Regions from separate parts of the Empedobacter falsenii genome, predicted to be linked through region 3. Evidence: riboswitches for the same ligand, from Rfam matches in the RefSeq annotation. Region 3 holds a riboswitch; each other region holds the start of a gene.
The links. Region 3 has a riboswitch for S-adenosylmethionine ahead of FH779_RS11135 (hypothetical protein). Riboswitches for the same ligand answer to the same signal wherever they lie in the genome.

Region 1: it holds a riboswitch for S-adenosylmethionine, as region 3 does, so the genes downstream of both, FH779_RS08485 (homocysteine S-methyltransferase family protein) here and FH779_RS11135 (hypothetical protein) in region 3, are expected to answer to the same signal.
Region 2: it holds a riboswitch for S-adenosylmethionine, as region 3 does, so the genes downstream of both, FH779_RS15755 (TonB-dependent receptor plug domain-containing protein) here and FH779_RS11135 (hypothetical protein) in region 3, are expected to answer to the same signal.

The regions. Positions count from the first base shown of each region.
Region 1 covers NZ_CP040908.1:1,828,700-1,830,979, reverse strand. The annotation lists gene FH779_RS08490 (homoserine dehydrogenase) at 1-250, opposite strand, end outside; SAM riboswitch class I at 377-475, opposite strand; SAM riboswitch class I at 921-1,019, shown strand; gene FH779_RS08485 (homocysteine S-methyltransferase family protein) at 1,063-2,061, shown strand; gene metH (methionine synthase) at 2,049-2,280, shown strand, end outside.
Region 2 covers NZ_CP040908.1:3,374,933-3,377,212, forward strand. The annotation lists gene FH779_RS15755 (TonB-dependent receptor plug domain-containing protein) at 1-988, opposite strand, end outside; SAM riboswitch class I at 1,042-1,145, opposite strand; gene FH779_RS15760 (aminotransferase class IV) at 1,204-1,803, opposite strand; gene FH779_RS15765 (aminodeoxychorismate synthase component I) at 1,787-2,280, opposite strand, start outside.
Region 3 covers NZ_CP040908.1:2,399,983-2,402,262, reverse strand. The annotation lists gene FH779_RS11145 (DUF4269 domain-containing protein) at 1-46, opposite strand, end outside; gene FH779_RS11140 (PaaI family thioesterase) at 43-465, opposite strand; gene FH779_RS11135 (hypothetical protein) at 514-1,068, opposite strand; SAM-I-IV-variant riboswitch at 1,167-1,261, opposite strand; gene FH779_RS11130 (alpha/beta fold hydrolase) at 2,220-2,280, shown strand, end outside.

The sequences.
Region 1 (2,280 bases), 570 kb from region 3:
CTTTTATAATGATATCATGCGCCGCATCAGCATCCGAAATTAACTCAACAACAACATTTATTTCATCATCATTTAAAATATCATCCGCATTAGTCGAAAATAATTCAGACGGAGCATTTCTAGGTTTAGAATTATCTTTAATCACAATTTTTTTAATTGCAGCATTCAATTGTGGTTTTTCTTCTAAAACCTTGTAAATTCCTTCTCCTACAACTCCAAATCCGAACAATCCGATATTTATTTTTTTCATGTATTCTTTTGTTTTAATAATTTTTTATCAGAGAAAAGTGAAGAAAAAAAATGGTTCAATCGCATAAAAACAATTGAACCATTTTGAATAAAGAATATTATTGAATGATTGGTTTACAGTAGTTTTTATTCATCTTTCCTATAAGGATGGATTTAGCACCTTGATTTGTTAATCAGGTTGCTAAAGTTTCTTTGGGCCATTTCCCTCCACTTTTCTTGATAAAATGTAAATTTTAATGAACTATTTCTGAGGACAAATTTAGGTGAAAGAATTCTATATATCCAAATTAATTTCATCTTTTTAATTTAATATTTTCCGTAATTAGTAATAAAAACACACAAATTATGAATTTTATTCTATAAATATCAATATGTAAAAATAATTTTCTAAAAAATACAATTAAAAGAAAAAACAAATCTTAATATTTTTTCAAGAAAACCTTTTTATATTAAAAATATTCTAAAAACGATTAGTTTTAACAATTGATTAAAATATTATTTCTTTAAAAATAGCATTTTAAAGAATAATTTTCTAAAATAAATTTCAAAAATGACCTATTAGAGATTTTGAACTATTTCAAACAAAAATTATTTCTATGAACCAAATTCTAAACTCGTTTTTTTCAATCTTGATTTTTTTATTTTCAATACTTTAAATAATTTTGCACATAGCTTTATAAAGAAAGATGGAGGGAATAGGCCCGTTGAAATCTTAGCAACCCAAAGTATAGTTGGGTGCTAAATCCTACTCAAATAGAGAAAGATAAGGACTCACCTCACACTTCTTCCCATAAAGCTTTTAAAATATTTAGAATGAAATTAGACGATATACTAAAAGAGCGTATTGTAATTTTAGATGGTGCGATGGGAACAATGATCCAAAAGCATAATTTACAAGAAGAAGATTATCGTGGAGAACGATTCAAGGATTTTCATACGTCTTTAAAAGGAAATAACGATTTATTGGTTTTAACGCAACCGCAAATTATCAAAGATATACACAGAGAATATTTGGCTGCTGGCGCGGATTTGATCGAAACAAATACGTTCAATGCCAATATTATTTCTATGGTTGATTATGATATGGTTGATTTGGTTGATGAATTAAATTACGAAGCCGTTCGTTTAGCGAAAGAAGCGTGTGAAGAGTTTTCTACGCCAGATAAACCTCGTTTTGTTGTTGGCTCTTTAGGTCCTACGAACAAAACTGCCTCTATTTCGCCACAAGTTAACGATCCAAGTTATCGCGATGTGGATTTTGATTTATTGGCAAATGTTTATTATCGTCAAGCAAAAACAATGTTAGAAGCTGGTGCCGATATTTTACTTGTTGAAACTATTTTTGATACTTTAAATGCAAAAGCTGCATTTTATGGAATTCAAGATGCGATAGAAAAAACAGGTATTAACGTTCCATTAATGGCTTCTGGTACAATTACAGATAAATCTGGACGTACGCTTTCTGGACAAACAACCGAAGCTTTCTTGATTTCATTAGAACATATTGATTTAATTTCAGTTGGATTAAATTGCGCTTTAGGTGCAACAGATTTGATTCCATATTTGGAAGTTTTAGCCGAAAAAGCTCCATTTTATGTGAGCGCATATCCAAATGCTGGTTTACCAAATGCTTTCGGTGGATACGATGAAACTCCTGAAATGATGCGAGATTTTATCAAACCCTTCTTGGATAAAAAATTGGTAAATATTTTAGGTGGATGTTGTGGAACTACACCAGATCATATCAAATTGATGGCAGATTTAGCAAAAGAATACGAACCTCGAAAAATTAATGTAGAATGTCAGGCGTAAAAATTCAACTTTCTGGATTAGAACCTTTAATTGTACGTGAAAATTCAAACTTTGTAAACGTTGGTGAACGTACAAATGTAACTGGTTCTAAAAAATTCTTGCGATTAATCAAAGAAGAAAAATTTGAAGAAGCACTTCAAGTTGCACGTGATCAAGTAGATGGTGGCGCGCAAATTATCGACATCAATATGGATGAAGGAATGCTTGATGGTGTTGCTT
Region 2 (2,280 bases), 970 kb from region 3:
CATTTGGATAAATTTTTAACGCATCTTCAGACAATTCGCTTGGTAATCTTCTAAAACCAAATCCATTTCCTTGACGTAAAGAAACTCCTCCAAATGAATAAAAATCTAATCGATCATTAATCGCCGTTTCAGCATTTACAAAAAATTGTTGATTTTTGATTGCCGCATCTCCAATTTGAAATCTAAAATCTTTTCTCGAAAGTCCTAAAGCAGCAATTTTAGCATCATCCGCAGCTCTTGCTGCATCTGGATCATCTGCAAAATCGTATGCGAAATTATCTCCAAAAATATCTAAATTATGATCTTTTGAACGATTCGTTTTCTTGCGCTCACTTACAACCGCCGAAAAAACAATTGAACCTGATTGTCCTAATTTCGTTCCATAACTTCCGTTAAAATTGTATGTTTCTCCATCATTTCGAGAAGTCTGACCATACGTTAAAGACGCGTCACCACCTGGTTTAGATTTCAAAACAATATTTACAACCCCCGCAATCGCATCAGAACCATATTGCGCAGCTGCACCATCACGTAAAACTTCAATTTTATCAATCGCTGAAATCGGAATTGCGCCTAAATCTGTTCCTACAGAACCATTCCCTACCGTATTTTGGTAATTCACCAACGAAGTTGTGTGACGACGTTTTCCATTAATCAAAACCAAAACCTGATCTGGCCCCATTCCACGCAACGTCACAGGATCGATATGCTCCGTTCCATCGGCAGATGATTGACGAACCGAATTAAAAGAAGGAATAACCACATTCAAAATATCATTCACACTCAATTGAGGAGAAGACGTTTTCAATTTCTCAACATCGATAATATCGACAGGAACTGACGAATTAACCACCGTTCTTTCTGATGTACGACCACCGATTAAAATAACCTCGTTAAGATTTGTTTCCTCCTTTTCAACTTCTTGAGCGAAAAGTGTAGATGCGCAAATAAATGCGAATGAAGCAAGTAAAAATTTGTTTCTTTTCATTTTTAATTTTCATAAAACTTTCAAGAAACCAACAGATAAAAGTGAAATACTTTTACTCATCTTTCCCTCTAATAGGTTGGATTTAGCACCTTAGATTATAAGTCATCTGGTTGCTAAGGTTTCACAGGGCCAATCCCTCCACCTTTCTTGATAAGTTATGCAAAGGTAATGTTAAAAAATGAAAATGCAAATAATACTCTATCAATTTTATAGAGTTATTGAATTAACAATGAAATATCTAACTCTTGACTTTCGTTCAAATTCATCATTGCATTGATTCGTTTGAACGATTTGAAATTAACTAGATCTGAAACCTTTATATTTTTCTGAATGATTTCGCCTGATTGCAACAAAGCTTCTCTCATTGTTCCTTTCAACAAAAAACTTCGTGGCGTGGTCCATTGAGAACCGTCAAAAAAAACAATATTCGAATAAATACAATCGGTAATATAATTTGATTTTATCAACACCAAATCATCTGTTTTTGATTCTTTTAAATATTCATCAAAAAACCAACGATCTAAATATTTGTAGGAATAATCAATTTTATTTTCGATCTCAAAAAGTTGAATACTTTCAATTGATTTGATTTGATACGGTTGAAATTCTACCGTTTGAATTTCTCGATCATAAACAATTCTAACTTTATATTTTTCATCCGTTAAATCTGTTGGAAACTTAATAATTTCGTTCAATAAAATCGGATTGATTTCAGTAAAATTATCATTTCTTGTCCGATCAAATCTCGCTTGATGAAATTCTAAATTTCGAAGTTGTTTATTCACACAACAAATCGATTCAATAAATTGGAACATATACTTTCTGAATTAATTCTTCGTATTCTGCTTTCGCTTTGCTTTTTGCCGTTATTCCTCCTCCACTCTTGAAAAACATTTCACCTTGATTATTTTCAATGAAACGAATCATCACAGCACTATCAAGATTTTCGCCATCAAAAATGCCGAAAACACCTGTATAAAAATTTCGATGATACTTTTCGGCTTCTAAAATAATTTCGACGGTTTTCTTTTTGGGCGCACCACAAATAGAACCAGCAGGTATAAGTTGATCGAAAATCGTTCCTAAGTTTTGGTAATAATCATCGTTCAAATCACCTTTTATCTCAGAGCTTACTTGCAAAAGTGTTGCATCATTTGTCTTCACCTCATCGATATATCGATAATTTGTCACCTCAACATTTTCTGAAACAAGACTCAAATCATTTCTAATTAAATCGACAATTGTAGCATGTTCGGCAGCTTCTTTTTCATCATTTAAAATGAGTTGTTTTG
Region 3 (2,280 bases):
CATTTCCGTGTTCTAAATAATCAATGGTAAGAAAATTTTGCATCATTTTATTCTCATCATAGTTACCAAAGAAGTAGCAGCATGCGTTTCTTTGTTCGTTGTTTCGTTAACCACAAAAATCTCTGTGCGTATGGTGCTTATCTTTTTTCCGCCTTTTATCACATAGGCTTTTGATAGTAAATAATCACCCAAAGCAGGTCGTAAATAATTCACTTTTAACTCAACTGTTACCACATAACAATCGTCGTCATAGTGAGAAACAGCAGCATAACCAGATGAAACATCAACCAAAGAAGCAATCATAGCACCATTAAACATTCCGTGTTTACGTGTCATCATTTCTTGTTTCGGAATCTTAATCGAAACATAGTCTGTTTCGCATTCGATAAGTGATGCGTTATAAAATTTTAAGGTTTCCGAACGATTAAAACTTGCTTCTACTAATTCTCTTTTTTCTGACGTCATATAAAATTGCTTTCAACAAATATAGAGATTTGTCGAAAGCAATTTCAGTTATGCAGTTACGTTATTCAAGTTTTCTTCTCTGATAATTGTATTTTGATGCGACAAAATTACTTTATCCAAACCGCGGTAATAATTCCCTTTGTCGACGGTAATCAATAAATTATTTTTCGGAATTTTATTGATAATCTTATCGTTCGGGAAATGTTGTTTCGAGTTTTTGAAGGTAATAAATACATCATCTTCAGTTAGATTTTTGACATCATCTTCCGAAATAATATCAATCAATTCATAAGGTAAATAAAGTTGATCGAAGATATAATGAAACGTTTTAAGACGTTTTCCGTTCAATTCTTTGCTATGTTGCAAAAAATTTCTCAATCTATGTACAACAGCGTAGAAATTACCTACCAAAGGCGGTTTGGGAATATTACGCTCGAACAAGCAACCATCAATCAAACTAAGCGGAAGTTTGATATTCAATTCATCTGTTTTTACATTGTATAGATGACGATAATCCAAACCTCTTCTCTTGAATTCTTCGACAATATGATCTTTTAGCGCAGGAACTGTAATAGGTAATTGTTGGTTGATAAAATCGACCAATTTTCATCTGATATAGGAGCTAAATTAAGCTCAGAAATGTTTTGTGACATACAATAAATAGTTAAAATAAAACAATTATTGTATTTCGATAATAGGGGATTTTTCGTTGTTTTTGGATGAACTCCCGTATTGTTTTACCACCGTGGAGACTCCTCTCGGTTGGTATCGTTTTCTACGATTCGAAATACTGTGTAAAACTACATAAAAAATTGAATATCTAGTAATCTATTCTAATAATTTTATTTTAAAAAGATTATTTAGAATAATATTCTAAATAGGATTTTGTTTCGAGAAGAAAGTTTTGAATAATTACTTGATTTGTTTTTTTATATTCTACCATATAGATATATAGTAATACTAGTTCACTTATTCATTTTTCAATTTATCTCTATTCATCAACATTGTTAAACCTATGTCTCTATGTGGTTGTAATTTTTATGTTCTGAATTAGATGTGACCCTAAAATGAGTTTAGGGTGACAAGACTTTTATACTTCTGTATAAAAAAGAATGTAACGAACCCGTTATGTATTCTGATAATTTTATCAATATAAACCGTCAATTCGAGTGAAATTCTTTTAGAATTTTGTATCGAGAATAAGGTTTTAAAAGATAAAATTCTATTCTCGATACAATTTTTATTCATTACATTTCTAAAAATCACTCGAATTGACGAATTTTTATTCAAATTATAGAATAGGCTATAACTAATAAAATAAAGATTGTTAAGTTGAATTTATTTCAGCTTCTCATTAAGAAAACACCTCTATAATCTCCTCAAGGAGATATTTTTTACATATTGTCATTCAGAATGGAGCTTTAGCGGAATGAAGAATCTAAGCTTTCTCAACAAGAGATATTTCGAATTCGCTATTATAAATAGAGATTTAGAAAATTTTACAAATAATTAAGAAAAAATTAATTGTTTGCCGAAAAATATTTTATACATTTGGATAACAAAGTAATTAAAAAATGAAGTTTACGTGCTTATATATGTCGATTCGCAAACAGGTTTGGAATATCCAGACGTGGGAAAGTCATGTATACTAAAAAGAGATTTTATTTTTTAATATATTTTATGTTTCCCCGTCGAGTTTCGATGGGGATTTTTTTTGAACAAAAACAACAATTACCAATATAAAATTAAAAACAATGCAAAGTTTACAACAATTAACGATCCCAGTTTGGCCCTTAGAGGACAACACAATCTTAA